DNA from 3 places in the Pseudomonas sp. TE12234 genome. Region 2 is predicted to be linked to each of the others. Evidence: predicted binding sites of a transcription regulator. Region 2 holds the regulator's gene; each other region holds the start of a gene.
The links. The regulator sigma-54, encoded in region 2, starts transcription at its own class of promoters, with help from an activator protein. The targets are predictions, from matches to a motif close to ANTGGCATNNANNTTGCTNT.
Positions count from the first base shown of each region.

Region 1 (7,384 bases), on a different contig from region 2:
CAGAGTGAAAAAGTGTCTGTGCGTCTGATGGTATACCATAATACCGTTAGTGCAAGACCCTGAATCGAGTTTCTGGTCGGAAGGTGCGCAAACCCGCGAGCCATTGATCGGATGGCGGTGTTGAATAGTTGAAAAAGGGAACTGCCGAGCGCCGGACATGCCTTTACCGTAGGGATCCAGCCAATCGGGCTCGACAAGGCATACAGGCAAGGTGCGCAATTGAACGCTCAGCGGTTTTACGTGGGCTGCGCCGGCTGGAGTCTGGGCCGCGAGCATCTTTTGGCGTTTCCCACCCAGGGCACGCACTTGCAACGCTATGCAGCGATTCTGGGCAGCGTTGAAATCAACAGCTCGTTTTATCGCCCCCATCGTCGGCAAACCTATGCTCGCTGGGCAGATTCGGTGCCCGCCGACTTTCGCTTTTGCGTGAAGATGCCGAAGCTGATTTCCCACGTCTGGCGTTTGCAACACTGCGAGCAGGAGCTCGATGATTTTTTGGGCCAATGCTTGGGGTTGGGGGACCGTCTGGGTTGCCTGTTGCTGCAACTGCCGCCGTCACTGGCGTTTGCAGAACCGCTTGCCGAGGCATTTTTTGTCGCTTTGAGGCAGCGGTTTTTCGGGGAGGTGGTATTGGAACCGCGTCATGAATCCTGGACCGATGCCGAGCCACTGCTGGTGCGCCATCGCATTGCCCAGGCGGTGGTGGATCCGTCGCGTATCAGCACCGATTCAACGCCGCGAGGGTGGCAGGGGTTCAAGTACTGGCGGTTGCATGGTTCGCCACGTATTTACTACAGCGCCTATGAGCAACATTGGCTGGAAAACCTCGCTCACAGGTTTAAGGCCACCGCCGAGGGGCAAGCCACCTGGTGCATGTTTGACAATACCGCCAGCGGCGCTGCGCTGGGCAATGCCTTGACGCTGGCGGCGTCTTTACACGGCGAAGCCTGAGCGCGGCGTCGAATGAGCCCGCGCTCAGGCTTCAAGGTCGTGCCGGTCAGGAATCAGGCCGCCATGCCGTCGCCCAGTGACTTCTTGTAAGAAGCCTTCATTGCCTCCATTTGTGCCCCCAGTTCGTCCAGTTGCGCTTTGCCCAACAGCTTTTTGGCCTGAGGAAACATCTCCGTTTCTTCTTCTTCGATGTGATGCTCAAGCAACTCCTTGACCACCTTGGCGCGCCCGGAAAATTCCACACTGGCCGGGTCGGTGGCCTTCAGGTCAGGCAGCACCAGGGAGTCGACCGTGCGGTGCTCTTCCTTGGCCTCGTAGTACATTTTTTCCTGTTCTTTACCGCCGGCTTTTTTGTAGGCCGGGTAGAGAATTTCTTCTTCAAGCCTGGTGTGGAGGGTGATCTCCATTTCCAGTTTGCCAATCAATTCGGCGCGTTTTTTTACCGCGCGCTCGGTTGAGTCGTTCAACTGGGTCAGGATGGCTTTTACTCGTTCATGGTCGGCTTTCAGGATGTCGATGGCGTTCATGGTTCAGCCTCTGCTGTCACGGGAAGTCAGGACCGGTCGTTGCCGGCAATCTCTGTGGTTGCCCCAGGACAGGAGCATCAGCTGTGCCAATCTGGTCGCGCCGCAACTGCCTCTGATATCAATGACTTGGCGGGGGCAGTGGCGCAAAGCCTCATGCAGCTTGCCCGAGCGCTGTCGTGCCGGCATTGCAAATCGCGGACAGGGGCACAGGCGCGAAGGTGTTGGCGCAGCACTCGGCATTGCCACCGGTCCATGGCCCGGGAAAACCGATGGGCGGATTGGCTTCGTCCCGACGCTTGGTGTCATCCGACTCGGCAGGGTTGAACAGGTCATCGTCGTTCATGGTGCTTTCCTCCAGTGTCTGCACACTGGAGGAGGTGCAATGGCAGGAGTTCGGTTTTTTTCCAAACGTGGGCACGCCGCTCGCAAGGCGTGGCGCATTGCGTGGACGACTCGATCTACTAATCTCTGCGTTCGGCCACAAGAGGACGGTCATCATCATGCAAAAGGGTAAAACCGCTGCACCACCAAAAGAGGGCGGCACTGCCTCCGAGCAGATAGACACGAAGATCAAGGAACTGGACGACTGGCGAGGCAAGACGCTTGCGCGGGTCCGGGCGCTGGTCAAGGAGGCCGACCCTGACGTGGTCGAGGAATTGAAATGGAGAGGGGTTCCGGTGTGGTCCCATGCCGGGATTATCTGCACCGGTGAAACCTACAAGAACGCGGTGAAGATGACCTTCGCCAAGGGGGCATCACTGGACGACCCTTCTGGGCTGTTCAATGCCAGCCTTGATGGCAATACCCGGCGTGCCATTGATATTCATGAAGGCGACGAGATCAATGAAACCGCGCTGAAGGCGCTCATACGAGCGGCTGTGGCGCTTAATACGTCGAAAGGGGCGTGAGTGGAAGCGGGGTTGGCTGAGTGACCCCTGCCGGTCAATAAGCCGCCTCGCGGGACGAGGCGGCCAGCACATCAATGCATCTTGCTGTGGTCCATCATGCTGCCGTGATCCATGGTGCCCAGCGCCTTGGCTTCAGCTTCGACGTTGATCGTCTCTTTCTCGCCCTTGGCGTTTTCCACGATCAGGGTCAGGGGCACTTTGCTGCCTTCCTTCACCTGGGCCGTCAGGTCCATCAACATGACGTGGTAGCCGCTGGGGTCGAGGCTCACCGGCTTGCCGGCCGGCAATGCGACGGATTCGACCTGACCCATCTTCATCACGTCGTCTTTCATGCTCATCTGGTGAATCTGCACGGTCTTGGCGACGGGCGACTGCACGCTCAGCAGTTGGCTGTCAGTGTCCGCCTGCAGGGTCATGAAGGCCCCGGTCGAAGGCTGGCCGGCCACGGTCGCGCGGACCCAGGCGTCGCTGACCTGGGTTTGCGCCGATACCTGCCAGGCCATGCCGATCAGGGACAGGCCCAGGGCCAGTTGTTTAACACGCTTTGCGCAGAACGAAGTCATCAGCAGACCTCCATGACGGTGAGCAGGTCTTCTGCGCACTCTTTTGCGGTAAGGGACGCGGACAGCCCCAGGCGCAAGTTGCCCCTGGAATCGAAGACGTAGCTGGTCGCGGTGTGGGAGAGGGTGTAGGTGTCGCCGCTCGGGACCTTTTCATAGAACACGCCGAACTCCTTGGCGGTGGCGGCGGTTTCTTCCAGGGTGCCGTACAACGCCTCGAAACTCGGGTCGAAGGCCTTGACGTATTTGTCGAGCATTTGCGGGGTATCGCGCTCGGGGTCGAGGGTGATGAAGATCACTTGCAGGCGTTCGCCGTCGCGGCCCATCAGCTTCTTGGCCTGGGCGGCGCGGGCCAGGGTCGTCGGGCAGACCGCGGGGCATTGGGTGAAGCCGAAGAAGATCATCGGCATCAGGCCACGGTAGCTGCCGAGCATCCGGGTCTCGCCCTGGGCGTCCTTGAGCTTGAAATTGCGCCCCATGATCTTGTCGCTCAGATCCTTGCCGTACTTGAACGACAGCTTGCTGCTGTCATCGCAGCCGGCGAGCAGGCCAAGGCTCAGCAGGCCCATGCCTTGCAGGACCGTGCGACGGGTATACAACGTACTCATGGAAAAAAGCTTCCTGTGTCACAACTGAAAAACCACAGTGCCTGACGCATCAGACGAAAAAAAGCGCGTGGATGTTAACAAACTGTTGCCCCATGACGCTTAATCGATCGCCCGCCGGTCATGCGCCAAATGGTCGCGGCTCAGCCGTACACAACCCGATAAATGGCGCTTTCGCCGCTGATCCGGTGCAGGAGCGAGCCGGCTCGCGATGGACCCGAGAGCGCCGCGGGGTGTCAGATGGACAGCGTTATCGTTAGCGCCCATCGCGAGCCAGCTCGCGCCTACAGACGCCTCCTCTGCACTTTTAGAGCGCGATGTCGGGCACCGTGCACCAGTGCGAAGCGGTTTCCTGAAGTCTCCCCGCCTGAGACATCCACCACCGACAAGCCTGCTTTTTCGCCAGAAACCTTGCTCGCAAGGGGGGGTGGCGCTCCTGTTTTCACCGCCATAAACAGGCGCCTTCACTCGACTGGCACAAAGGCTGCATTAGTCCCCTCAAGTCCCTCTGAACAAGAGGGCAGCCCTCTCGGTCAACGACGATCGACTGGCCGCACAGGTCGTGGGCTACATCGGTGGATCAGGCATAGCCGTCTGGTTTCAACACCGCAAAAGAACAGGCAAAGACGCCTGGAACCGTAAGGTTTCAGGCGTTTTTTTTTGCTTTTTTTTCCGTGATTGGCTTTGGGCAGGTGTCGTTTATGAATTCCAATGTAGCCACGTTGAACAAGCCGCAAACGCTGGTCGTGATCGGCAACGGCATGGTCGGACATCATTGTGTGGAGCAGTTGATCGAACGCGGCGCCCTTGACCGCTATCGCCTGCATGTCTTCAGCGAAGAGCCGATGCGCGCTTACGACCGTGTGCACCTTTCCGAATACTTCTCCGGCCGCGATGCGGAGTCGTTGGCGCTGAGCGATGCGTCGTTGTACCAGACGCCCGGCGTCACCTTGCACCTGGGCGTGCCGGTGCTGGAAATCGACCGCGCGCGGCGTCAGGTCATCACCGCGCAAGGGTGTGTCAGCTACGACAAACTGGTCCTGGCCACCGGTTCGTACCCCTTTGTGCCACCGATTGAAGGCGCCGCAGGCGATTCGCGGCTGGTCTATCGCACCCTCGAAGACCTCGATGCCATTCGAGCGGCGGCGGCCAATGCCCGGCGCGGCGTGGTGGTTGGCGGTGGCCTGCTCGGCCTGGAAGCGGCCAACGCGCTCAAGAGCCTGGGCCTTGAAGCCCATGTCGTGGAGTTCGCCCCGCGCCTGATGCCGGTGCAACTGGACGATCTGGGTGGCCTGGCGCTCAAGGCGCAAATCGAACGCCTGGGTGTCGGGGTGCATCTGTCCCGCGCCACGCAATCGATCAGCGCCGGCGAGGACTATCGCTATCGGATGAATTTTGCCAACGACGAATTCCTCGAAACCGACCTGGTAGTGTTCTCCGCCGGTATCCGTGCGCAAGACGCGCTGGCTCGCCAATGTGCGCTGGAGATCGGTCCGCGCGGTGGCGTGGTGATCGACGATACGTGCTTGAGCTGTGACCCGCACATCTATGCCATCGGCGAGTGCGCATCGTGGAATGGCAGCCTGTTCGGCCTGGTCGCGCCCGGCTACCAGATGGCACGCAGCGTCGCCGCGCGGCTGTGCGATGAGGTCGCCGAGCCGTTCCACGGGGCGGACATGTCGACCAAGCTCAAACTGCTGGGCGTCGACGTCGGCTCCATCGGCGATGCCCACGCCCATACGCCCGGTGCCCGCAGCTACCAATTCATCGACGAGACGAGCGCCAGCTACCGGCGCCTGGTGGTGGACGCCACCGGCAAGCGTGTACTTGGCGCGGTGCTGATCGGTGACAACAGCTACTACGACACCCTGCTGCAATACATGCAGAACGCGATTACCCTGCCGTCCGAACCGGCCGCGCTGATCCTGCCGTCGTCGGAAGGGGCCCCCACCCTCGGGCCGGGCGCCTTGCCGGAAGCGGCGACGGTCTGCTCCTGCCACAACGTGACCAAGGGCGCCATCTGCTCGGCCATCGACGGCGGCTGCACCGACCTCGGCCTGCTCAAGTCGCAGACCAAGGCCTGCACCGGTTGTGGCGGTTGTGCCGGTCTGCTCAAACAAGTCTTCGAGCATGAGTTGATCGCCCGTGGCGTCAGTGTCGACAAGAGCCTGTGCGAACACTTCGCCTTCACCCGCCAGGAGCTGTATGCCCTGGTGCGGGTAGAAGGAATCATCACTTTCGAGGAGCTGCTGGCCAAACATGGCCGGGGTCACACCGGTTGCGACGTGTGCAAGCCGGCCGTGGGCTCGATCCTCGCGTCGTGCTGGAACCAGCCGATCATGGACCCGTCGCTGGTGCCGTTGCAGGACACCAACGACACCTTCATGGCCAACATGCAGAAGAACGGCACGTACTCGGTGGTGCCGCGCATTCCCGGTGGCGAGATCACTGCCGATAAATTGATCGCCATAGGCGTCGTCGCGAAGAAATACGACCTCTACACCAAAATCACCGGTGGCCAGCGGATCGACCTGTTCGGCGCCCAGCTGCATCAGTTGCCGGACATCTGGGGCGAACTGATCGAAGCCGGCTTCGAAACCGGCCACGCCTACGGCAAATCGACCCGCACGGTGAAGTCTTGCGTCGGCAGCACCTGGTGCCGCTACGGCGTGCAGGACAGCGTGCAGATGGCCCTGACGATCGAGGACCGCTACAAGGGCCTGCGTTCGCCGCACAAGCTCAAGTTCGCGGTGTCCGGTTGCACCCGTGAGTGCGCCGAGGCGCAAAGCAAGGACGTCGGCGTGATCGCCACCGAGAAAGGCTGGAACCTCTACATCGCCGGCAACGGTGGCATGCGTCCGCGGCATGCCGAGCTGTTCGCCACCGACCTGGACGATGCCACCCTGATCCGCTACATCGACCGCTTCCTGATGTTCTACATCCGTACCGCCGACAAGCTGCAGCGCACCTCGGTCTGGCGCGAAAGCCTGGAGGGCGGTCTGGATTACCTCAAGGACGTGATCATCCACGACAGCCTGGGCCTGGGCGCCGAACTGGAGTCGCAGATGCAACTGGTGGTCAACCGCTATGAATGCGAATGGGCCAACGCCCTCAAGGACCCGGAAAAGCTGAAGCGCTTCCGTACCTTCGTCAACGACAAGCGCCCGGACCCGGACATCCATTTCGTCCAGGAGCGCGGTCAACGCCGCCCGATCATGGCCGCCGAACTGAACCTTATCCCTGTCACCGAGGAGCGTGTCTGATGAACCCGTCCAATACCCAACGCATCAACCGCGAAGAACAGTGCGCAATCTGGCAATCGGTGTGCAGCCAGCAGGATCTGGTGAACGACTCCGGTGTGGTGGTGTGGCTGGACGGCGCGCAGGTGGCGTTGTTCTACCTGCCGGGCATCGAGGGCAAGACGCTCTACGCCATCGATAACCACGATCCGCAATCGGGGGCCAATGTCATCGGTCGCGGCCTGGTGGGCAGCATCAAGGGCGATCTGGTGGTGGCGTCGCCGATCTACAAGCAGCATTTCCGCCTGGAAGACGGCTCCTGCCTGGAGTACCCGCAACAGCGTTTGCGGGTCTGGCCGGTGCGGTTGAACGATGGGGTCGTGGAGGTCGGGGTGGCCTGACGGTTCAGGCCATTCACATCAGGAGTCGGATATGAAGACAGCCGCACAGTTGCTCAAGCTCAAGGTCCTGGAAAACCAGCAGGTGCACAGCATCGCACCGGACGCGATGGTGCTCGAGGCCGTGAAGAAAATGGCCGAAAAGAACGTCGGTGCTCTGCCGGTGATCGAAAGGGGTGAAGTCGTCGGGGTGATC
Region 1 is NZ_JBSSEP010000018.1:97,100-104,483, reverse strand. Features, by position in the region: gene ACVWYU_RS24085 (DUF72 domain-containing protein) at 220-951, shown strand; gene ACVWYU_RS24080 (hemerythrin domain-containing protein) at 1,005-1,478, opposite strand; gene ACVWYU_RS24075 (hypothetical protein) at 1,630-1,821, opposite strand; gene ACVWYU_RS24070 (DUF1801 domain-containing protein) at 1,979-2,386, shown strand; gene ACVWYU_RS24065 (copper chaperone PCu(A)C) at 2,458-2,949, opposite strand; gene ACVWYU_RS24060 (SCO family protein) at 2,949-3,554, opposite strand; gene nirB (nitrite reductase large subunit NirB) at 4,253-6,814, shown strand; gene nirD (nitrite reductase small subunit NirD) at 6,814-7,191, shown strand; gene ACVWYU_RS24045 (CBS domain-containing protein) at 7,223-7,384, shown strand, end outside.
Region 1: a site for sigma-54 is predicted at 4,023-4,042, ahead of nirB (nitrite reductase large subunit NirB). Genes of this name have one in related genera too.

Region 2 (7,384 bases):
GCCCCAAATGCCCACCACGCTGAAAATCATTGCCAGCACCGGCAGGGAAATGAAGCCGGCCCAAAGGCGCGGGGCAATGATGTACTTGAGCGGGTCGACCCCGATCATTTCCAGACTGGACAGCTGTTCGGTGGATTTCATGTTGCCGATTTCCGCCGTCAGCGCCGAACCGGCACGCCCGGCGAACAGCAAGGCAGTCACCACAGGCCCCAGTTCGCGCAGCAGCGTCAGCGCCACCATCTGGCCGACCGCCTGCTCCGAACCGTAGCTGGACAGAATGTTGAAACCTTGCAGCGCCAGCACCATGCCGATGAACACGCCGGAGACCACAATGATCACCAGGGACATCACGCCCACCGAGTGCAGCTGCTTGACCAACAGGCCAAAACCGCCACCAATGCCGCCTCGCCCCAGAAGCGCGTGAAACAGAAACAGTGCCGAACGTCCGAACACCGCCAGCACGTCGATGCCGGCCTGGCCGAATCGGCGCACTCGTTCCAGTAATGAAATCTTGCGCATCAACGCTTCCCCAGAAGATCTGCGCGGTAGTCCGTCGCTGGAAAGTGATAGGGAACCGGACCGTCCGGATCGCCAGTCATGAATTGACGGATACGCGGCTCCTCAGAGTTCATCAGCTCGTCAGGCGTGCCCTGCCCCAACACCTGCCCGTCACCCACCACATAGATGTAATCGGCAATGCTCGCGGTTTCGGCCAGGTCATGGGAAACCACGATACTGGTGATACCCAGCGCATCGTTGAGCAAGCGGATCAGGCGCACCAGTACGCCCATGGCGATAGGGTCCTGGCCAACGAAAGGCTCGTCATACATGAGAATTTGCGGATCGAGTGCAATCGCCCGGGCCAGCGCGACACGGCGCTTCATGCCGCCGGACAGCTCGTCAGGCATCAGGTCGATGGCGCCCCGCAGGCCGACGGCCTGCAATTTGAGCAGGACGATATCGCGGATCATTTCGTCCGGCAGCTCGGTGTGGACACGCAGCGGAAAAGCGACGTTCTCGAACACATCGAGATCGGTAAACAGTGCGCCGCTCTGAAACAGCACGCCCATGTGCTTGCGGGCGTCGAACAGATCGCTGCGCGACAGCTTTGGCAGGTTCTGGCCATTGACCCAGACTTCGCCGATGGTGGGCCGCAATTGCGCGCCCATCAACCGCAAGAGCGTGGTCTTGCCACACCCGGAAGGCCCCATGATGCCGGTGACCTTGCCGCGGGGAATACGGATATCGACGTTATTGAAAATGCTGCGCGCACCGCGCTTGAAGGTCAGTCCCTTCAGCTCGACCGCGTAGGCGTTATCGGCACTCATCTAAACTCCTTGCGATGCAGCCTCTCACTCGGACGCCTGGCTTTCTGACAAAAGCACATCTCCCCGGGCGGGCCGAACTGGCGGCGAACTATATCACTGCAAAGGCCACGCGCCCAAGGCCAATGCCGGGCCTTATTCAGCAAGATGACAGGTGAGAATGCTTATTTAGAGGGATTGGAGAGCCGGGAATGATAATGCGCGACGAACTTGCGTGAGGGTTTCGATCATAACCGCTATAATCGCGGGCTTTTCATCAGGCTATACGATTCCGACATGAGCCAATCCAGCGACCTGATTCAATCTGCACAACGCACCATCCGCCTCGAGGTCGAAGCCGTACAAGGCTTGCTGCCGCATATCGACGCGGATTTCGTGCGCGCTTGCGAGATGATTCTGGCCAGCAAAGGCCGCGTAGTCGTGGTCGGCATGGGCAAGTCCGGGCACATCGGCAACAAGATCGCCGCTACCCTGGCCAGCACCGGCACCACGGCGTTTTTCGTCCACCCGGCCGAAGCCAGCCATGGCGACATGGGCATGATCACCCGCGACGACATCATTCTGGCCCTGTCGAACTCCGGCTCCACCCATGAAATCATCACCCTGTTGCCACTGATCAAGCGTCTGGGCATCCAGTTGATCAGCATGACCGGCAACCCGAACTCGCCGCTGGCCAAGGCCGCCGAGGTCAACCTGAACGTTCACGTCGAGCACGAAGCCTGCCCGTTGAACCTGGCCCCTACGTCTTCCACCACCGCCGCGCTGGTCATGGGTGACGCCCTGGCCGTCGCACTGCTTGAAGCCCGTGGATTTACCGCCGAAGACTTCGCCTTTTCCCACCCGGGCGGCGCACTGGGCCGACGCCTGCTACTGAAGGTGGACAATGTCATGCACGCCGGACAGGATTTGCCGCAGGTCCAGCGTGGAACCCTGCTCAAGGACGCGCTTATGGAGATGACCCGCAAGGGCCTGGGCATGACCGTCATTCTCGAAGCCGATGGCAAACTGGCCGGAATCTTCACCGACGGTGATTTGCGTCGCACGCTCGACCGCAGTATCGACATCCACAGCGCCACGATTGATCAGGTCATGACCGCCCACGGCAAGACCGCCCGCGCGGAGATGCTCGCCGCCGAGGCCCTGAAAATCATGGAAGACCATAAAATCAACGCACTGGTCGTGGTCGACAGCGAAGACCGACCGGTTGGCGCCTTGAACATGCACGATTTGCTGCGTGCGGGAGTAATGTAATGAGCACGGACCTGCTGCAACGCGGCCAACAGATCAAACTGGCCGTATTCGATGTCGATGGCGTCCTGACCGACGGCCGCCTGTATTTCCTCGAAGACGGTAGTGAATTCAAGACCTTCAACACCCTCGACGGCCAGGGCATCAAGATGCTGATGGCGGCCGGTGTGCAGACCGCGATCATCAGCGGTCGCAAGACCCCGGTAGTAGAGCGACGAGCAAAAAACCTCGGCATCGGGCACCTCTATCAGGGGCGCGAAGACAAACTGGTGGTGCTCGACGAGCTTCTGGGCCAACTCAACCTAAGCTATGAACAGGTTGCCTATCTTGGCGACGACCTGCCCGACCTGCCGGTGATTCGGCGCGTCGGCCTGGGCATGGCCGTGGCCAATGCCGCAAGCTTTGTGCGCGAACACGCTCATGGCGTGACCCAGGCCCGCGGCGGCGAAGGTGCCGCCCGAGAATTCTGCGAATTGATCCTGCGCGCCCAGGGCCGCCTCGATGCGGCAAACGCCGCGTACCTGTGAGCCAAACATGTCGTTGAAAAAAATTCGCAACATCCTGGTGTTTGGCTGCATCGCCGCGATTTTTGCCGCGGTCGGCTACTGGAACATCAGCCCGGAACGCTTCCTCGACAAGCAAGTGGCACCCGTCGACGAAAGCCAAATCGACTATTACGCTACCAACGCCCACAGCGTGCAGTTCCTGCCCGATGGCAGGCTTCAATACGAAATGACGTCTGACAAAGTCGAGCACCTGAAAGCAACCGACGTGACGTTGCTGACCAACCCTGACCTGAACATGTTCCGCGGCACCGAGTTCCCGTGGCACGTCCAGAGCGAAAAGGGTGAAGTCAACCCGGACGGCACGCAGGTTGAACTGATCGATTCGGTACGCATCACGCGTTTCGACGAAAAAAACCGCAGAACGCTGATCACCACCACCCGCATGACGGTGTTCCCGCAGCAGCAATATGCGCAGACCGAGCAACCCGTTAGAATCGACGGCGCTGGCGGCGTATCGACTGGTACCGGAATGAAAGCGTATTTGAAAGAAAGCAGGATACACCTGCTTTCGAACGTAAGAGGACAGTATGAGGCTCGTTAAAACCCTCCCTATTTTGCTCAGTCTGGGCGCAGCACTGGGAAGCGTGAGCGCCTGGGCTCTGCCGAACGATCAAGAGCAGCCTATCCGCATTCAAGCCGACGACGCCCAACTGGACGACAAGAATGGCGTTGCCACCTATAAAGGCGATGTGATCATCACCCAGGGCTCGATGATCGTTAAGGGCAACACCGTAACCATCACCCGCACCCCGACTGGCGACATCGATGTCGTGACTTCGGTGGGCAACCTCGCCTACTTCGAACAGCTGCAAACCCAAGGCGACACCAAGCCCGTCCAGGGCTGGGGTGTGACCATCCAGTACCACGCCTCGCAAAACCGCGTGGTGCTGATCGATCGCGCCAAAGTCATCGACAAGGACAACAACACCACCCAGGGCGAGAAAATCGTCTACGACACCGTCAAGAAGCTTGCGAGCGCTGGCCGTGCAACAGGCAACAAGGTCACCGAAGCGCGTCCGCGCATCGACATGGTGATCCAGCCGAAGAAGAAAACCGACGAGCAAAAGGCCCAGTAATGGCAACTCTGAAAGCTCAGCATCTGGCCAAGAGCTACAAGAGCCGCCAGGTCGTGCGTGATGTCAGCCTGTCCATCGACAGCGGTCAGATCGTCGGCCTGCTGGGCCCTAACGGCGCCGGCAAGACCACCTGCTTCTACATGATCGTAGGCCTGGTACAGGCCGATCAGGGTCGCGTACTGATCGACGATCTGGACGTCAGCCACCAGCCCATGCACGGCCGCGCGAAGGCCGGTATCGGCTATCTGCCGCAAGAAGCGTCGATCTTCCGCAAACTGTCGGTCGCCGACAACATCATGGCCATCCTCGAGACCCGCAAGGAACTCGACAAGGCCGGTCGTCGCAAGGAACTGGAAAGCCTGCTCCAGGAGTTCCACATCAGCCACATCCGTGACAGCCTCGGCATGAGCCTGTCCGGTGGCGAACGCCGCCGTGTGGAGATCGCCCGTGCCCTGGCGACCAACCCGAAATTCATCCTGCTCGACGAACCCTTCGCCGGCGTGGATCCGATTTCGGTGGGCGACATCAAGCAGATCATTCATCACCTCAAGGCCAAGGGCATTGGCGTGCTGATCACCGACCACAATGTCCGCGAAACCCTGGACATCTGCGAAACCGCCTACATCGTCAACGATGGCCAACTGATCGCCGAGGGCGACGCTGAAACCATCCTGGCCAACGACCTGGTCAAGGAAGTGTATCTGGGCCATGAGTTCCGCCTGTAAGCACTGAGGTGTCTGGCTAGTCGACGGGCGCTTGTCTCGATAAAAAATCAACATTTTTTTATTGTTACAGCGCTCTAGGCAAACACTTCAGTTTCGGGCATATAATTTGCTTATGTTTGGCGCTCCGGCGCCCTGTAGTGGATGGCGCATGTGCGCCGGCGAATAAGGTGTTAAGCCCCTGCCATGAAACCATCGCTAGTCTTGAGAATGGGCCAGCAGCTGACGATGACACCGCAGCTGCAACAGGCCATCCGCCTGCTCCAATTGTCGACCCTGGACCTGCAACAGGAAATCCAGGAGGCCCTGGAGTCCAATCCGATGCTCGAACGCCAGGAAGACGGCGACGACTTCGATAACACCGACCCCCTGGCCGACAACGTCGAACAGAAGCCCAACCCCGACATTCAGGAACCCTCCTACCAGGAAAGCGCACCGACGGTTGATAACCTCGAGGAAGGCGACTGGAACGAGCGCATTCCCAATGAACTGCCCGTCGACACCGCCTGGGAAGACGTCTACCAGACCAGTGCCAGCAGCCTGCCGAGCAACGATGACGACGAGTGGGATTTCACCACCCGCACATCGGCCGGCGAAAGCCTGCAAAGCCACCTGTTGTGGCAATTGAACCTGGCGCCAATGTCCGACACCGATCGCCTGATCGCCGTGACCCTGATTGATTGCATCAACAATCAGGGCTATCTGGACGAGACGCTCGAGGAAATCCTCGAAGCCTTCGATCCGGAACTGGACATCGAACTGGACGAAATCGAAGCTGTTCTGCACCGCATCCAGCAATTCGAACCCGCCGGTATTGGTGCCCGCAACCTGGGCGAATGCCTGCTGCTGCAATTACGTCAGTTGCCGGCCAAAACCCCTTGGCTGAACGAAGCCAAGCGCCTGGTCACCGATTTCATCGACCTGCTCGGCAGCCGCGATTACAGTCAACTGATGCGCCGCATGAAGCTCAAGGAAGACGAACTGCGCCAGGTGATCGAACTGGTTCAGAGCCTTAACCCACGCCCAGGCTCGCAGATCGAGTCCACTGAAGCCGAATACGTCGTTCCCGACGTGATCGTGCGCAAGGACAACGAACGCTGGCTGGTGGAGCTCAATCAGGAGTCGGTTCCACGTCTTCGGGTCAACGCCCAGTACGCCGGTTTCGTGCGTCGCGCCGACACCAGCGCCGACAACACCTTCATGCGCAATCAGTTGCAGGAAGCCCGCTGGTTCATCAAAAGCCTGCAAAGCCGCAACGAAACCCTGATGAAAGTAGCCACCCAGATCGTCGAGCATCAACGCGGCTTCCTGGAGTACGGCGACGAAGCCATGAAGCCGCTGGTTCTGCATGACATCGCCGAGGCGGTCGGCATGCACGAATCGACGATTTCACGCGTGACCACACAGAAATTCATGCATACCCCTCGGGGCATATATGAACTGAAATACTTTTTCTCCAGCCATGTCAGCACCTCCGAAGGTGGCGAATGCTCGTCCACGGCGATCCGCGCGATCATCAAAAAACTGGTTGCTGCGGAAAATCAGAAAAAGCCGTTGAGTGACAGCAAGATCGCTGGTTTACTGGAGGCACAAGGCATTCAGGTGGCTCGCCGCACCGTCGCCAAGTACCGCGAATCCCTGGGGATCGCGCCTTCGAGCGAACGCAAGCGGTTGATGTAGAGCCACGCCACAGCGTTCCAGTGGTAGATCATCTGATCTACCGCTTTATGCACTGGCAACGAAGGAGAAGCTGTATGCAAGTCAACATCAGTGGACACCAACTGGAAGTGACCGAACCTCTTCGCACCTACATCGGCGAAAAACTCGAACGATTAGAGAGGCATTTCGACAAGATCACCAACGTTCAGGTCACGATGACCGTCGAAAAGTTGAAGCAGAAAATCGAAGCCACGCTGCATATTCCCGGCAATGAAGTGGTCGCCAACGCGGAACATACCGACATGTACGCGGCGATCGACGCACTGACCGACAAGCTGGACAAACAACTCAAAAAGCATAAGGAAAAGACCCAGAGCCTCCTTCAGGGCGCTACGGGTCGTTAACACTCCCAACCCATGATCCGACTTGAAAGCATCCTGACCCCCGGCCGTTCCCTGGTGAACGTGCCGGGCGGCAGTAAAAAGAAAGCCCTCGAGCAAATTGCCAACCTGATCGCCCGGGAAGTGCCGGATCTGGAGATGCAAGATGTCTTCGAGGCTTTGATTGCCCGCGAAAAACTCGGCTCGACCGGTTTTGGCAACGGTATCGCCATTCCCCACTGTCGCCTGAAGGGTTGTACCTCGCCCATCAGCGCTTTGATGCACCTTGACGCCCCCATAGATTTCGACGCCATCGATGGCGCACCGGTTGACCTGTTGTTCGTTCTGTTGGTCCCGGAAGCTGCTACCGATGCGCACCTGGAGCTTTTGCGCCAGATCGCCAGCATG
Region 2 is NZ_JBSSEP010000006.1:94,286-101,669, forward strand. Features, by position in the region: gene mlaE (lipid asymmetry maintenance ABC transporter permease subunit MlaE) at 1-519, opposite strand, end outside; gene ACVWYU_RS11890 (ATP-binding cassette domain-containing protein) at 519-1,328, opposite strand; gene ACVWYU_RS11895 (KpsF/GutQ family sugar-phosphate isomerase) at 1,602-2,576, shown strand; gene ACVWYU_RS11900 (KdsC family phosphatase) at 2,576-3,100, shown strand; gene lptC (LPS export ABC transporter periplasmic protein LptC) at 3,108-3,680, shown strand; gene lptA (lipopolysaccharide transport periplasmic protein LptA) at 3,667-4,215, shown strand; gene lptB (LPS export ABC transporter ATP-binding protein) at 4,215-4,940, shown strand; gene ACVWYU_RS11920 (RNA polymerase factor sigma-54) at 5,124-6,617, shown strand; gene hpf (ribosome hibernation-promoting factor, HPF/YfiA family) at 6,692-7,000, shown strand; gene ptsN (PTS IIA-like nitrogen regulatory protein PtsN) at 7,013-7,384, shown strand, end outside.

Region 3 (7,384 bases), on a different contig from region 2:
GCCGCCGTGTCCATGGGCAATCCCCATGCGGTTCTGCGGGTCAGCGATATCAACAATGCGCCGGTACATGAACTGGGGCCGAAAATCGAACATCACCCGCGCTTCCCGGCAAGGGTCAATGTCGGTTTTCTCCAGGTCATCGACCGGGGCCGCGCGCAATTGCGCGTCTGGGAGCGCGGGGCCGGGGAAACCCAGGCTTGCGGTACCGGCGCCTGTGCCGCCGCAGTGGCCGCGATCAGCCAGGGGTGGATGGATTCGCCGCTATTGATCGACCTGCCTGGCGGGCGTCTGTCCATTGAGTGGGCAGGCCCTGGCCACCCGGTATTGATGACCGGCCCGGCAGTCCGTGTATATGAAGGACAAGTGCGTCTTTGAGTGAGCCAAAGCCATGACCGATAAGCCTCAGGTACCCGCCCGACAGTCCGACGAATCCCCGTCCGAGAGCCTGGAGGCGGCGGCGATTGCCGCGTACCTGGAGGCTCATCCGGACTTCTTCGTCCAGCACGAAGAATTGCTGCCGGCCTTGCGCATTCCCCACCGGCGCGGCGACACCGTGTCGCTGGTGGAACGCCAGATGACCATCCTGCGTGATCGCAACATCGAGTTGCGGCACCGACTCTCACACTTGATGGATGTGGCCCGCGACAACGACCGGTTGTTCGACAAGACCCGCCGCCTGATCCTCGCACTGATGGACGCCGCCAGCCTGGAAGACGTGGTGATGTCTGTCGAAGACAGCCTGCGCCAGGACTTCCAGGTGCCTTTTGTCAGCCTCATTCTGCTTGGCGACAACGCCATGCCGGTCGGCCGCTGGGTGACCCACGCCGAGGCACAAGTGGCCATAGGCGGCTTGTTGCAGGAAGACAAAAGCGTCAGCGGCAGCCTGCGCGAGCACGAGCTGGACTTCCTGTTCGGCGAAGAGCAGCGCAAGCAGATCGGTTCCACCGCCGTCGTCGCCATCAGCCATCAGGGCATCCACGGCATCCTGGCCATCGCCAGCCGTGATCCGCAGCACTACAAAAGCTCGGTGGGCACCTTGTTCCTGAGCTACATCGCCGAAGTCATGGGCCGCGTGCTGCCACGGGTCAACAACTCCCTGCGCTCGGTACGCTGAACATGGAACGGCAACTGGACGCTTACTGCGAACACCTGCGCAGTGAGCGGCAGGTGTCCCCACACACCCTTTCGGCCTATCGTCGCGACCTCGACAAGGTGCTGGGCTGGTGCGTCAAACAGAACATCGGCAGTTGGGCAGCGCTGGACATCCAGCGCCTGCGCAGCCTGATCGCTCGCCTGCATGCACAAGGCCAGTCCTCCCGCAGCCTGGCGCGGTTGTTGTCGGCGGTGCGAGGGCTCTATCACTACCTGAACCGTGAAGGCCTGTGCGACCACGATCCGGCCAACGGCCTGACGCCACCCAAGGGCGAACGCCGCCTGCCGAAAACCCTCGACACTGACCGCGCGCTGCAACTGCTTGAAGGCGGTGTGGAGGATGATTTTCTGGCACGTCGCGATCAGGCGATACTTGAGCTGTTCTACTCTTCCGGGCTGCGCCTGTCGGAGCTGACCGGACTGAATCTTGATCAGCTTGATTTGGCGGATGGCATGGTCCAGGTGCTCGGCAAGGGCAGCAAAACCCGTCTGCTGCCGGTGGGCAAAATGGCGCGCGAAGCCTTGGAACTCTGGTTGCCATTGCGGGCATTGGCCAATCCGGCGGACGACGCGGTATTTGTCAGCCAGCAAGGCCGGCGGCTCGGCCCACGGGCGATTCAGCTACGGGTAAAAGCCGCTGGCGAACGTGAGCTCGGGCAAAACCTGCACCCGCACATGTTGCGCCACTCCTTTGCCAGCCACTTGCTGGAGTCCTCCCAGGACCTGCGGGCGGTGCAGGAGCTGCTCGGCCATTCGGACATCAAGACCACGCAGATTTATACCCACCTGGACTTCCAGCACCTGGCCACGGTCTATGACAGTGCTCATCCACGGGCCAAACGCATTAAAGGCGATGATTCATGACTCTCCAACTGATCACCTTCGACCTCGACGACACTCTGTGGGACACCGCTCCGGTGATCGTCAGCGCCGAAGCCATCCTGCGTGAATGGCTGGCTGAACACGCACCGAATCTGGGCGCGGTGCCGGTGGAGCACTTGTGGGCCATTCGCGAACGCATCCTGAGCATCGAGCCGAACCTCAAGCACCGCATCAGCGCCCTGCGCCGCCGGGTGCTGTTCCAGGCGCTGGAAGAAGCCGGTTACGCCCATACAGAAGCGTCCGACCTGGCCGATCAGAGCTTCGAAGTGTTTCTGCATGCCCGGCATCAGCTGGAAATCTTCCCTGAAGTACAACCGACCCTGGAAGTGCTGGCCAACCATTACACCCTCGGCGTGGTGACCAACGGCAATGCCGACGTACGACGCCTGGGGCTCGCGGACTACTTCAAGTTTGCGTTATGCGCCGAAGACATCGGCATCGCCAAACCTGATTCTCGATTGTTCCATGAGGCGCTGCAGCGTGGCGGTGCCACGGCCGAGACAGCGGTGCACATCGGTGACCACCCAGGCGACGACATTGCCGGCGCCCAGCAAGCGGGACTGCGGGCGATCTGGTTCAACCCGGCCGGCAAGGACTGGGAAGCCGAGCGATTGCCGGACGCCGAGATCCGTAGCCTGACCGAGTTGCCGGCGTTGTTGGCGAGTTGGAACAAGGCCTCGAACTGACAAGCTCGCTCAGAGAGATCACCACAGTTTTCATATTTTTGTTTCAGGCATGAAAAAGCCCGCAGCGACGGCGGGCTTTTTCAGCAAGCAAGGAAACAGGCTTAGATAGGCCGGCTGCCGTACTTGTTATCAGGCTTCTTGGGCGGATCGGCGACCACGTTGGCCTCCACTTCCTGCACCTTGCCGCCACGAGCCAGGAACTCTTCCATGGCCTTGGCCAGGGCGTCGCGCTCCTTGTTCTTGGCTTCGACACTCGGCAGCTCATCGATTGATACCGCTGCCTTGGCTTTGCCTTTGGCGGTCGGAACCGGCGCATCACCGCCGTCATCTTCAGCGACGTCTTCCGCCGCTGCTTCCAGACCTTCTTCGGTTTCGTCGTCGTCGCCTACTTCGAGGTCGTCGTTTTCCAGATCATCGTCGCTCATGTTCTACCTCATGACTTGCGAAAAGCAGATTAGTTATAGCCCAGCTTTGCCCTCTGTCGAAGGCTGCCGGAAAAAAATCAACAGCCGCTGCTGACCAGCGGTTATGCCCCTTCACCGTGCAAGGTGGCGAGGACTTTACGGGCACCGCCATGATCACGGTGCTCGCCCAGATAAACGCCTTACCAGGTCCCTAGCGCCAGTCGGCCCGCCGAAACCGGCAAACTGAGCTGACAGCCAAGCACGCTGGCCTTGAAGTGCGCCGGGAGGTCGTCCAGGCCTTCGTCGTTATGCTCATAGCCGTCTGTTCCTTGTGGGATCAGACGATTGAAAAATCGTTCGAAGTCGCGACGTACCGCCGGATCGGCGTTCTCGTTGATGGTCAACGACGCCGAGGTATGCTGTAGCCACAAATGCAGCAGACCAACCCGACACGCCCTGAGTTCAGGCAAGCCGGCGAGTAACTCGTCCGTTACCAGATGAAAGCCCCGGGGCCTCGCCCGCAGGGTAATCAGAGTCTGCTGCCACATACAGTTCTCCGCACGTTCGGGGCGCATTCTAGCGCGCTCTGGGAAAAAACAAAGGCCCTAATATTCCTTCATTCCTGTAAGCCATCAGCGGCACAAAAACCCGCGTCCTAAACGTCGCAAAAGCTGTAAGAAAAAACCTTTCAGCGCAGCCCCCGATGACAAATTCCGGACAAAAAAATGCCCGGCAAGCCGGGCAAGTTTTCTCATGCGCGTGCTTACAAGTTGTAGCCGCGTTCGTTGTGAAGCGCCAGGTCGATACCGACGGCTTCTTCTTCTTCGGTGATACGCAGCCCCATGATGGCGTCCAGCACCTTGAGAATGATGAAGGTGACGATCGCGGTGTAGATCACCGTGAAGCCCACGCCTTTGCACTGAATCCAGACTTGAGCGGCAATGTCGGTGACGGTGCCGAAGCCACCCAGGGACGGTGCAGCGAATACACCGGTCAGGATCGCGCCGAGGATACCGCCGATACCGTGCACGCCGAAGGCGTCCAGGGAGTCGTCATAGCCGAGCTTGCGTTTCAGGGTGGTGGCACAGAAGAAGCACACCACGCCCGCGGCCAGGCCGATTATCAGTGAGCCCATTGGGCCTACAGTACCGGCGGCCGGGGTAATGGCGACCAGGCCGGCAACCACACCCGATGCGATACCCAGTGCGCTAGGTTTGCCGTGGGTGATCCACTCGGCGAACATCCAGCCCAGCGCGGCGGCGGCGGTTGCGATCTGGGTCACCAGCATCGCCATGCCGGCAGTACCGTTGGCCGCAGCTGCGGAACCGGCGTTGAAACCAAACCAGCCGACCCACAGCATGGCCGCGCCTACCAGGGTGTAACCAAGGTTATGCGGAGCCATTGGAGTCGTAGGGAAGCCTTTTCGCTTGCCCAGCACCAGGCAGGCTACAAGACCTGCAATACCGGCGTTGATGTGCACCACGGTGCCACCGGCGAAATCCAGTACGCCCCAGTCGCCCAACAGAGAACCCGGACCGCTCCAGACCATGTGCGCAATCGGCGCATATACCAGAGTGAACCACACGCCCATGAAGACCAGCATTGCAGAGAACTTCATCCGCTCAGCGAACGCACCGACGATCAGCGCTGGAGTAATGATGGCGAAAGTCATCTGATAGGTAACAAATACCGCTTCAGGGAACAGCGCCGCAGGGCCGGTAATGCTGGCCGGTGTGATGCCGGCGAGGAAGGCCTTGGCAAGGCTGCCGACAAAGGAATTGTAGTTGACCACCCCTGCTTCCATGCCCGTCGTGTCAAACGCCATGCTGTAGCCATAAATGAACCACAGGATGGTAACCAGCCCCGTAATGGCGAAGCACTGCATCATCACGGAAAGAATGTTTTTCGAACGAACCATGCCGCCGTAGAACAGCGCGAGACCGGGAATGGTCATGAACAGCACGAGGGCAGTCGAGGTCAACATCCAGGCGGTATCGCCGGAGTTGAGGACTGGAGTCGCCACCGGATCTGCCGCCATGGCCAGGCCGGGCATTACGATGGACAACAGGGCTCCTAGCCCTGCGAATTTACGCAGAGTCATATTGTTTTCTCCTGGGGCGTTGGGTTTGTGGCGGCTTAGATTGCGTCGGTATCGGTTTCGCCGGTACGAATGCGAATCGCCTGTTCCAGATTGACCACGAAGATCTTGCCGTCACCGATCTTGCCGGTGTTGGCGGCCTTGGTTATCGCCTCGATAACCCGGTCGAGATCCTTGTCGTCAATGGCGACATCAATCTTCACCTTTGGCAGGAAATCGACCACGTATTCCGCGCCGCGATACAGCTCGGTGTGCCCCTTCTGCCGACCGAAGCCTTTGACTTCGGTGACGGTAATGCCCTGCACGCCGATTTCGGACAACGATTCGCGCACGTCGTCCAACTTGAACGGCTTGATGATGGCAGTGACTAGCTTCATGAAAACTCTCTCCCGAATTGGTGGACTTGCCCCAGGAAAACAAACCCGTCTCAAGTCTAAGCGCAGTGCCTGGCTTTGTAACGCATCGTCGGCCTTACCTGCCCGTCCGACGCCAGCTACCCGCTCCTCACGAAACACTCCCCGCGTTTCGCTTGGCGCACTGCATTCGTCACAGCGACTGCATCAGTGCATGGGTCACCATGGACTAAGCAGAAAGCTTGCCATCTCCACAAAACCTACTGTTTTCAAGCCTTTACCAGTAGATGCCAGCAACTTCGCAACAACACTCCATGCGTTACGCACAACAACGGTGCGATGCCGTCCGTCCCCATGCGCGAAAAGCGTGCATCGACCGCCCGCGAAATGACTATAGACACTGCGTGATACACTGCCTGCCATTGTTATCAGGACCTTTCCCATGCTCGCGCCCAAAGACTTCCTCGACGCCCTGACTGGCACCGCCTCCCGTCTCTTCAGCGGCGACACCCCATTGCCGAAAAGCGAAATCGAAAGCCAATTCAAGGCCCTGCTGCAGAGTGGCTTCAGCAAGCTGGATCTGGTGAGCCGGGAAGAGTTTGATAGCCAGATGGTCGTGCTGGCGCGGACGCGAGCACGGTTGGAAGCACTTGAAACGAAGGTCGCGGAGATGGAAGCGAGGCTCAATCCGCCTGCAGAATAACGCCCCAATCCCTAATGGTTAGCCCCATTCCACCGTGTACGCGAGCCTGCTCGCGACAAGGTCGTAACGACTGTCAGATTTATCTGTAGGAATTGCCGAGACTGCGGTCTTCAAGCCCGCAAGAGTCCCGGCAACATCCTACGAAACTCTCATCCGCCGTCTGATTGCGCCGCAAATCCCCCCTTTCTAAGCTCTCCTCTCAAATGAGTCATTTGAACGCGAGCACTGCATCAGCACGAAAAAAATCTAGCCCGCAGTGAATATTAGTTATTGATACCAATGGAATATTCCTAACATCACAAGGAGTAACACCGCAAAAAGCTGTGTATATCTGTCTATATTTGTGACGCCCCCCGGCCCAGACGGAAGCAAAATCCCAAAGTGGAATAACACAGCCACTCCCAGCGGCGGTGCTACCTGCACCATAAGAGCAACCAGAACCAACCTATCCACCTTTGCTTGGTCAGTAGAAATCACGATGAAGTAAATAACGTCGCGGGCCTTGAAAGACCTTCCCCTTGCCAACAGGTAATTTTTTCGGCAGATCCTATCTGACTTATAAAAACAAAGGAGTTGCAGTGATGATTAACTCAACAAGCAATCCTGTAGTGAAAAGCAGTCTAGCCCTGACTGGATCAATAACGATGACAGCGGCACATTTACCGTTAATGAAAGACGGGCAGCGCTGGAAGAGTCAGACAAACAAGAATTCGCATGGAGGCAAAGAGTCGTTGCCGAGGCAGAGCATGAATACAACACCACAGGAAAACTGACCAAATTCTTCCAAAGCGTCCTTGACCATTACAAAGGCTTACCTCGAATAGAACAAGCAGAGTACCCGAGCGACTACGAATCCAGACTTAATGAATTGATAGCTTTAGACTTTAACTATTTGACGCATGTCGCAGAAGGCAAAGAGAAGGTCGACATAGAAAGCTTTATACTAAAAATTCTAAATAGTGATAGCAATCTGCCTGACGACGAACAGTCTTCCTCTAAGCCGCCTCAACCGAGCGAGCGATCCTGAGCCAACTTAGTTGGCCACCCATATCTATCCACACGCAGTAATGCAATAACTGATCACTTTCCACTAACACTGGCGCATC
Region 3 is NZ_JBSSEP010000001.1:357,798-365,181, reverse strand. Features, by position in the region: gene dapF (diaminopimelate epimerase) at 1-375, shown strand, start outside; gene ACVWYU_RS01705 (DUF484 family protein) at 389-1,114, shown strand; gene xerC (tyrosine recombinase XerC) at 1,117-2,016, shown strand; gene ACVWYU_RS01695 (HAD family hydrolase) at 2,013-2,720, shown strand; gene sutA (transcriptional regulator SutA) at 2,822-3,145, opposite strand; partial or broken gene ACVWYU_RS01685 (secondary thiamine-phosphate synthase enzyme YjbQ) at 3,247-3,672, opposite strand; gene ACVWYU_RS01680 (ammonium transporter) at 3,888-5,225, opposite strand; gene glnK (P-II family nitrogen regulator) at 5,261-5,599, opposite strand; gene ACVWYU_RS01670 (accessory factor UbiK family protein) at 6,018-6,278, shown strand.
Region 3: a site for sigma-54 is predicted at 5,806-5,825, ahead of glnK (P-II family nitrogen regulator). Genes of this name have one in related genera too.